Regions from separate parts of the Psychrobacter sp. PAMC 21119 genome, predicted to be linked through region 3. Evidence: predicted binding sites of a transcription regulator. Region 3 holds the regulator's gene; each other region holds the start of a gene.
The links. Region 3 encodes PhoB, which activates phosphate uptake and scavenging genes when phosphate is short. Its sites were predicted from a motif close to TGTCATNAANCTGTCATAA; they were not measured.

Region 1: the regulator PhoB is predicted to act here: its motif matches at 1,913-1,931, upstream of pstS (phosphate ABC transporter substrate-binding protein PstS).
Region 2: the regulator PhoB is predicted to act here: its motif matches at 1,540-1,558, upstream of RH96_RS01355 (porin).

The regions. Positions count from the first base shown of each region.
Region 1 covers NZ_AHVZ01000027.1:18,486-21,705, reverse strand. Annotated here, with positions in the region: gene pstC (phosphate ABC transporter permease subunit PstC) at 1-459, opposite strand, end outside; gene pstS (phosphate ABC transporter substrate-binding protein PstS) at 668-1,840, opposite strand; TPP riboswitch at 2,144-2,288, shown strand; gene thiC (phosphomethylpyrimidine synthase ThiC) at 2,537-3,220, shown strand, end outside.
Region 2 covers NZ_AHVZ01000006.1:49,811-53,030, forward strand. Annotated here, with positions in the region: gene RH96_RS01350 (porin) at 362-1,408, shown strand; gene RH96_RS01355 (porin) at 1,696-2,817, shown strand; gene RH96_RS01360 (CTP synthase) at 3,145-3,220, shown strand, end outside.
Region 3 covers NZ_AHVZ01000026.1:36,015-39,234, reverse strand. Annotated here, with positions in the region: gene asd (archaetidylserine decarboxylase) at 120-962, opposite strand; gene dtd (D-aminoacyl-tRNA deacylase) at 1,079-1,531, shown strand; gene phoB (phosphate regulon transcriptional regulator PhoB) at 1,676-2,380, shown strand; gene phoR (phosphate regulon sensor histidine kinase PhoR) at 2,443-3,220, shown strand, end outside.

The DNA of each region.
Region 1 (3,220 bases), on a different contig from region 3:
TAAAGGGCCGACGTGTTCAATAAACCATGGCTGGATGTGATCGCCAAAAAACGGCGCGAAGACGAACAAGCCCCACATACCATAAATGATAGAGGGGATACCAGCCAATAACTCAATGGCGATACCAAGCGGTTTTTTTAGAAAAGCAGGACACATTTCGGTCAAAAATATGGCAATGCCAAAGCTCACTGGCACGGCTATCAGAATGGCGATAAAGGAGGTCACTAAGGTGCCATAGATGGGTGCAAGTGCACCGTATTCATTGGCGACCGTGTCCCAGTTATTGCTGGTATAAAAACCTAGACCAAACTCTTGAATACTTGGCCAAGCCCCGACAATTAACGACACTAAAATACCACCTAGAGACATCAATACCAGTATGGCAAATGCTTTGGTGGAGTTGACGAATAAAGCATCGTAACGTTTTTGTTTAGCCAGTTGGGACCTTAAGTCTGTCATAAGTGTCTCAGCATTCAATAGAATAAGATTAAAAAATGAGCGTATTTATCAGGTTTTATCACAACAAACTCAGCAGATATAAGTATCAGAAGCTATAAATATCATTGGCTTTGCGATTAAATTCGCTGTGATAAAACCTTTCAAACAACTACCGGAGAATAGTTGTTTGAAAGGGTAATTCGATCGTTATTAAATAAGGACTATCGAACTACTGAGCAGGTTTATAGACAGGCTGTCCATCGCTACCTTTTACGTCGTTCCATTTTGCTTTGAACAAGGCCACTGCCGTGTCAGAGAATGGTACGTAGTCTAGTGCCATAGCATCATCATCACCTTGGCTATAAGCCCAGTCAAAGAAGTTCAACACGCCAGCAACTTGCTGAGGATTCTCTGGTTGCTTATGGACTAAGATAAAGGTGGCAGCAGCGATAGGCCATGCTTGGTCAGTCTCAGAGTTGGTGATGACTTTATAAAAGCCTTCTTGTTGTGACCAATCAATATCACCTGCCGCAGCAAAGGTCTCAGCTGATGGTTGCACGATGTTGCCAGCTGCATTTTTCAATGCCGTATGTGACATTTTGTTTTGCTTAGCGTAAGCATACTCAACATAGCCGATAGAGTTTTTCATACGGTTAACGTAGCTTGAAACCCCTTCATTACCTTTACCGCCTGCACCAGTCGCAGAGGTCGGCCATTTGACTGTTTTATCAACACCAACCGTGTCTTTCCAATCTGGTGATACTTTGGCCAGATAGTCAGTAAAGTTAAAAGTCGTACCTGAACCGTCTGAGCGGAATACCGTCGTTATTGCCGCGTCTGGCAAGGTCAAATCTGGGTTCATGGCTTTGATAGCTGGGTCATTCCATTTACTGATTTTACCCAAATAGATATCTGCTAAGGTCGTACCGTCTAGCTTCAATGCGCCCGGCTCTATACCATCGATGTTGACGATTGGCACGACGCCACCGATAACTGTCGGAAACTGAATAAGGCCAGACTCTTCAAGCTCTTCAGGCGTCATCGGTGCATCAGAAGCACCAAAGTCAACGGTTTTTGATTGAATTTGCTTGATACCACCAGATGAACCAATAGATTGATAGTTGACTTGGCCACCAGTTGCTCCATTGTAGTCATAAGACCATTTGGCATAGATAGGCTGCGGGAATGACGCACCTGCACCCGTGATATTCATGGCGATATTTTCAGCAGATTTAAAACCGGTGTCAGCAGAAGGCGTTCCTTGAGTCTGAGTGGTTGTTTCAGCGGTGGCAGCAGCGCTACTGCTAGTATCAGCAGTGGGCTCTGCCGTGTCGGTTGATTTATTACATGCCGTGAGCATTAATGTACAACTAACGGCTACTGCTAATAACGAATAACGCATGTAGGACTCCTGAAGTTTAACAACGATATGAAAAAGTATTGTTTGTGATATGCGTGCTATCTTGCCAAATCTTTATGACAGTTTGATGACAGTTGTCACAATCTTTCATTCGCTTTACATAATATTCAGGTAACACTGCTATATTTTCAATAAATACAAATGATATCAATAATTTATAGATAACAACCTGATACAACCATACTCATAGAAACCATCAGACGCCATCTTAAGTTGTTATATGATTAGCCAAATACTATTAGCCGTTGGTGCAGAATTTTGTTAGTATGAATAAGATTCACAACACTGACAGACTCGGGGTGCGGTGTATTAAAGACTGGCTTTATTAAATTCGCTTTATTAAAGTAACCGCCTTTATACATTCGCTGAGAGATCACCCGCCGAACCTGATGCGGTTAGTACCGACGCAGGGAAGTCTTAAGCCTATGTTATACAAGTACAAAGGGCGTGCAGAAATGCCTTTTTATTATCGCCAACCTCTATCAGTATTTTTTGTGCTGATGGATAGCGTTAATAATCAGTTCCGTCCCTCAATCAGCGAAAGATCACTGACTACGTTTAGGTTTGATAGCGCTAGCAGGTTTTTTTACGATTGAATTTGTCCGTATCATATATGCTTACCCCCGCAGATTCTGGCGGTGTTGCCTATACTATTAGACCAACACGCTAGGACAGCATATGACTATTTCAGACATTACCTCGAACACAAAAGCTGCTCAAACTCATATCCCAGCCGATGCTTCGCTCAACGCGACTGCCAGCAAAGCGGATAAAAAAGCAGATGCCCTAAAAACCCCTGCCCATCGCCATCAAACAGACGCGCGCTTTGAAGAAGATGCCCGCGACTTACACCGTATCTTACCCGCCTCCCGTAAAATTTATATCGAAGGCTCAAGACCCGATATTCAAGTACCGATGCGCGAAATAACGCTTGATCCTACCCCTGTGCAAGGCGTTTCTGAGAACGAATGGGAGCCAAACCCACCGTTTTATGTCTATGACACCTCAGGTGTTTATACTGACCCCAATGCCACCATCGACCTCACCAAAGGTCTGCCAAAACTACGTGAAGGCTGGATAAACGAGCGCGGAGATACCGAGCAGTTAACAGGTCTATCAAGTCAGTATGGACAAACACGCGCGCGTGATATCAGCACTGCCAACTTACGATTTGCTCACATTGATAAACCGCGCCGTGCCAAAGATGTTGATGGCAAAACAGGCAACGTCACTCAAATGTACTACGCACGTCGCGGCATTATTACGCCTGAAATGGAATATATTGCCATTCGCGAAACCCAAAAGCAGCATGACTTGACGGACATACGCCAACATGACGGAGAGAGCTTTGGTGCTAATACG
Region 2 (3,220 bases), on a different contig from region 3:
CATAACGGTTCAAATATGACAAAGCATTTGTTATTCGAGAGTAGATGTATCGAAAAAGCAAAAAAAAATGTTGCAAATTATGTCAAAGTTGTTATGCTTGTATTCGAAGTATGAGTTTGGTAACGGATGTTACGCAACGGAGTGATAAAGACCAAAGATTACATGGCAGTTACGTTTTAATCCCAGTCATGTGAGTCATGGTTTTTTTTGTCTTATTGTAGTAGAAATTCGCCACACTTGTTTTAGACCAATCTCGGTAGCCAGTTACACATTATATCTTTGAGGATTTGTGACGATACCATTATGGGCGCCGGCTAATCATAGCTTGCTCATTACTACAATTGTAAAGTGGAGATACCCCATGAAAAAACTACTTTTAGCTACAGCCATCGCAGCCCTATCTGTATCTGCAGCCAACGCAGCACCTACTGTTTATGGTAAAGCTTTCGTTACTGCTGACTATGTAAACGCTGAGCGTGACGGTAACGATGATCAATTCGACGTAGATAGTGATTCAGTACAAATCAACTCAAACATTTCACGCCTTGGTTTTAAAGGTTCTGAAGCAATGACGGCTAACACTGATGTTATCTATCAGTTAGAGTATGGCATCGCTATCGATGGTACTGATGACAACATCGGCTTAAAGAGCCGTGATACTTACCTTGGTCTAAACAACAAAGACTTCGGTCAGTTCCGTTTTGGTCGTAACTATTCAGTAACTGACTACATCAACAACGTTACTGTTACTGAAGGTTTTTGGGATAACCTAGGTGTTAGTAATCTGGATATGGAAGGCGATGTTCTTGATGCTGTAACTATGGCTGATGGCGGCCGTGTCAATGACTCTATCGTATGGATTGCCCCTAAATACAACGGCTTGCCTTTAGAGCTTGCTCTTCAGTATGGTGCTGATGAGTCATTTGTTTCTGACAATGACGACCGTGACAGTGGTTATGGTGCTTCATTGATGTTTGACCAAGGTACAGGCTTCACTGCTGGTGTTGCTTACGAAAAAGACATGAGCCAAGCTGGTGATCTTTTACGTGGTAGTGCTACTGTTGATCTAGGTAAATACATGGCTTATCCAGTTATGCTAGGTGCCATGTATCAAGTAGCTGATTTCGATGGCGGCGCTGAAGATGAAAAAGGTCTAATTGTAAGCGCTGAAATGGGTCTAGCTAACTTTGCTCGTCCAGCATCTGTATATGTACAGTACAATGGTACTGAAAACTTGGCTGGTTTTGATAACCGTGATTCAGATCAAGTTGTTGTAGGTGGTAAGTACAACTTTAAAGACAACATGATTGCTCATGCTTATGTTGGTAACAACTCTGCTGAAGACAAGAATACCAATACTGATCTTGACGTATTCGCACTTGGTGGCGGTCTAGAATACTTATTCTAGTATCACACTCAAGTAGATAGTATAAAAAGACTCATCCTTCGGGATGAGTCTTTTTTTATATGAAAAAAGAAAGTAGCCCTTCATTTTAATCGTTCTTAAAATAGATAGTTACAGGCATGTAAATTTTGTTTTTTCATCTTACTGTAATATTTGCTTGATAAAGTAGTGTCTAAGCCGTTCTGGTGGCTCGTTACATATCATGGTCTTGGAGTTTTGTAGCAATACCATTGTATATGTCAGTCAATCTTAGCCAATTTATCACTCAAATCGTCAAGTGGAGATACCCTTTGAAAAAACTACTTTTGGCCTCAGCAATCGCAGCGCTATCCGTTTCTACTGTTCAAGCCGCACCAACGGTTTATGGCAAAGCATTCGTCACTGCTAACTATGTCAACGCTGAGCTTGATCGTCAGTCTATGGATCTGCCTAACGACACTATCAATATCAATGAAGACAGCAGCTCAGTACAAGTCAGCTCACATTCTTCACGACTAGGGTTCAAAGGGTCTGAAGCAATAACTGCTAATACCGATGTGATTTATCAATTAGAGTATGGTATTAAAATAGATGACAGTGGTAGCAGCAACATTGGCTTTAAAAGCCGTGATACCTACCTAGGTTTTAAAAATAAAGACTACGGTCAATTTCGCTTTGGTCGCAACTACTCAGTTTCAGATTACGTCAACAACGTAACCGTTAATGAAGGTTATTGGGATAATATCGGCTCAAGCTCTCTTGGTGGTGATGGTACACTGAGTGAAGCGCTTACCTTGACTGATGGTGAGCGTATTAATAATTCAATCGTATGGATTGCACCCAAATACAATGGTTTACCATTAGAGCTTGCCCTACAATACGGTGCTGATGAGTCTTTTGTCTCTGATAGCGATGATCGTGACAGTGGCTTTGGTGCTTCATTGATGTTTGATCCAGGTACTGGCTTTACTGCAGGTGTTGGTTATGACAAAGACATGAGCGTCACAGGTGAGATTCTACGTGGTAGTGCCAGTGTCGATTTGGGCAAATACATGGCTTATCCAGTGAAGCTAGGCGCGCTATACCAGCAAGTTGATTTTGATAATTCAGATGATGAAGAGAAAGGGTTGGTCGTTAGTGCTGAGATGGGTCTAACTAACTTTGCTCGCCCAGCGTCTGTTTATCTTCAGTATGATAAGACTGAGAACTTGGCTGGCCTTGATGGCAACGACTCAGACCAAATCGTATTGGGCGGTAAATATAAGTTCAAAGACAATATGATTGCTCATGCTTATATCGGTCAAAACTCTGCAGATTTAGAGAACGGTCTGCTCGTTGTTAGAAACAATGCTGATGACACCATTGACTCAGTTAAAGCTCGTGGTGATGCGGATGTATTTGCTATCGGTGGCGGTTTAGAATATAAATTCTAACTCAATATAGTCAGTTTAATATAAAAAAGAGACAGTGTGACTGATATAAATTTTTGTAGCCTCTGTCTGCACTTGCACAGCAAGCAAGAAAAATTTGTACCAGTCACGCATTATAAGGTCGTGTATCTATTTTATTTAGTATCGACTATATGCTGCATAAATACTCTGCTAAAAAGCTCATCCTTCGGGGTGAGTTTTTTTATTATGCGGTTTTAATCAATAAACATTGAGCAAAAACTAAGAGTTTCGGATAGTTTGCGCTTTTGCCCTATATTTTTTGGCGTATCTTTAGTAAAATCCTTCTTTACCAATTACCGAAAGAGTACTATGACCAAGTTTATATTTGTGACCGGTGGGGTAGTGTCCTCACTAGGAAAAGGTATCACTGCTGCTTCTCTTGCTG
Region 3 (3,220 bases):
GTAGTAAAAACAAGCAATACAAAATAGAAGTAGTACAAACTAACAGCCATTAAAAAGCCCAGTTAAACGTCATTATCTACGTTTAACTGGGCTTTTCAGTATTATGAGTTTCTTACAAATCAAGCTTGCTGAGTTTTTGCTTCACCCAATAACTGTCCCATTTTTACCACGCTATTGGCTTTCATGCTGTCCTGCCAATCTGCTTTTGCGGCTTTTGGCAAAACGACAATCGCTGTTGAACCCAAATAAAAGCGTCCAAGCTCAGCGCCTTTCTCAAAGCTCATGTCATGATCTGCTTCTTGGATGTCCTCAGTGCGGCTGATTTTGCCAGTGGCGACGGTTTCGATACCAGCGACAATCATAGCGCCGACCATTACCACGGCAGCTTTGCCGTATTCTGTATCAAATAAACAGACCAAACGCTCATTGCGAGCAAATAAATCAGGCACGTTAGCGGCCGTGGTATTATTGACAGAGAACAGTGTGCCTGGCACATAGCGGGTCTTAGTTAATGTACCCGCAAATGGCATATGCACACGGTGGTAATTACTAGGCGCGAGATAAACAGTCGCAAAGCTACCATCAGCGAAGTAGCTACCATCTTCGCTGTCAGCAAGTAATTGGCCAACATCATAATGACGACCTTTAGCCTGTAGTAGTTTATGGTCTTCAATTTGACCTAGCTGCGAGATGATACCATCAGCAGGACTGACAATACCGTTAGCGCTGCTGTCGATAGTACGTGCATTTTCTTTGAGCTCACGGGTAAAAAAGTCATTAAAGCTCTCATAAGCATTAAAGCTCTGACGTTCATACTCACCTAAGCTGACGCCGTAAGCTTTGGCAAAGCCACGAATAAAGGCACGTTTGACGTACGGATGACGGCTGGCGGCTAGACGCCCAGCGACTTTACTCAGCTGCTGCTGCGGGACAAGCTGTTGTAAGGTGGTAAATACATTCATAATAAGGCTACCAAAATAGGATTGGAAATAAGAATAAAAATTAGGCAAGTTAATGGCTGTATTTTATCATGGACAGCACATTATTGTCTGAGCATAATCTGTTAAGGAATCAGTAAATGAAAGCACTTATACAACGAGTGAGCCATGCTAGCGTCGTCGTCGATCAGCATTGTATTGGCAAAATCGATCATGGGATATTGGCATATATTGGCTTGGGGCATGAAGATAGCCTGCAAACTGCCCAACGCATGATCGACAAAATCTTGGCCTATCGTATTTTTGAAAACAATGAAGATCCTGCCAAGGTCGGCAAACTGGATAAAAATGTGCAACAGGTCTGTGGCGGACTGTTGTTGGTGTCGCAATTTACCTTGATGGCAAAAACGGACAAGGGTCGTCGTCCTGACTTTGGTGGCGCGATGGCACCTGATACTGCTCAAGTGCTGTTTGCACAACTGGTTGATTATGCCAACACTCAGCATCACAATGTTGCCACTGGTCAGTTTGGCGCTGATATGCAAGTTGCCAGCGTCAATGATGGGCCCTTAAACTTTTTATTAGAAGTATAAAAATTATCTGTCATCAAGCTGTCATAATTAGTCCGTTTAATAAGTAGAAACGGGCGAGTGTTTATCGCCTCTTTCTGTATCTTAATTTTTTGAATGCTAACTTTTTGAACGCTGATATTTTGACTATAATAATAAGGTTGCCGTATGTACAATGAGCAAATTTTGATCGTCGAGGATGAGCCTGCGATTCGTGAAATGATTGTGATGACGTTAGAGATGGCTGGATTTGATAGCTTACAGGCTGCCGACGCATCAGAGGCGCATCAGCAAGTGGTTGATCACCGTCCGGCGCTCATATTATTGGATTGGATGCTGACCGGCGAAAAAAGCGGTATTGATTTTTGTCGTATGCTCAAAAACGACGATTTGCTCGCTGAGATACCGGTTATTATGCTAACCGCCAAAAGTGAGGAAGACAGTAAGGTCCATGGTCTTGATGCGGGGGCTGATGACTATATGACCAAGCCTTTTTCGACACGGGAATTAATCTCAAGAATCAAGGCAGTGCTACGTCGTAGTAGTACATTGAGCGCCGATAAGCCTATCGAAATCGGCAAGCTTAGCTTAGACCCCAAAAGCCAGCGCGTAACGGCGGCGGGCCAGCTCATTGATATCGGTCCGACAGAGTATCGGTTGTTAGCATTTTTTATGAGTCATCCAGAGCGTGCGTATACACGGACACAGCTGCTAGATCAGGTTTGGGGCGGCAATGTCTATATTGAAGATCGAACGATTGATGTGCATATTCGGCGTTTACGTAAATTACTACAGCCTTATGACTGTGCTACGCTGATACAAACGGTGCGCGGTACTGGGTATCGGTTTTCCAGCTTGATTGAATCCAATTAGACCAAGACAGAACAAGTTGTGGCAAGCGTAAAACAACGTAGAAGACAGTAGTAAGGATAACGATGACGATAATGCCGATAAAAAATGAGCAACAGGGTGAGCAAGAGCAGGTTGCCCAGCACAATACAACAAATCAACTCAAAAAAATCCGCAGTGCCTTACTAGCACTACGGGATGCGGTCATTTTGCTCAATGATGATGATGGTTTGGAATGGTGGAATCAGGCAGCGGAAGATTTATTGTTATTGCAGTCAAGCAATAAAGGTCAAAGCATTTTTGACTTTATTACCGTGCCTGAATTTCGCCAGTATTATCAGGCAATCACGCCACCGAGCGATGGTGTGCACATGGTGTCATGGCGAGATCCTAAACGTTATCTAAAGTGTGAACTGACGCCTTTCGGTGATGAAAAACTACTGATAATTTATGATGTGACCCGCTTGCAGCATTTGGAGCAAATGCGCCGTGACTTTGTCGCCAATGTCTCGCATGAGCTGCGTACGCCATTGACCGTGCTGATGGGCTATCTAGAAAATTTCTCCGATCAAGAGGATATGCCCCCGCAGTGGCGGCGTGGCTTTGAGCTGATGACCCAGCAGACTGCTCGTATGAATAGAATTGTAAATGACTTATTGCTGTTGTCTCGCATCGAAATAGAAGAGACGCATGAGCTAAATGATATTGATATGACCAAGTTACTGACGCATATCTATGATGATGCGCAGGCGTATAACCAAGAATATGGTCATACTATTCATTTGCAGATAGACACTTACGATGGACTGTATGGCTCAGAGATGTACTTAACGAGCGCCTTATCCAATTTAGTGATTAATGCTA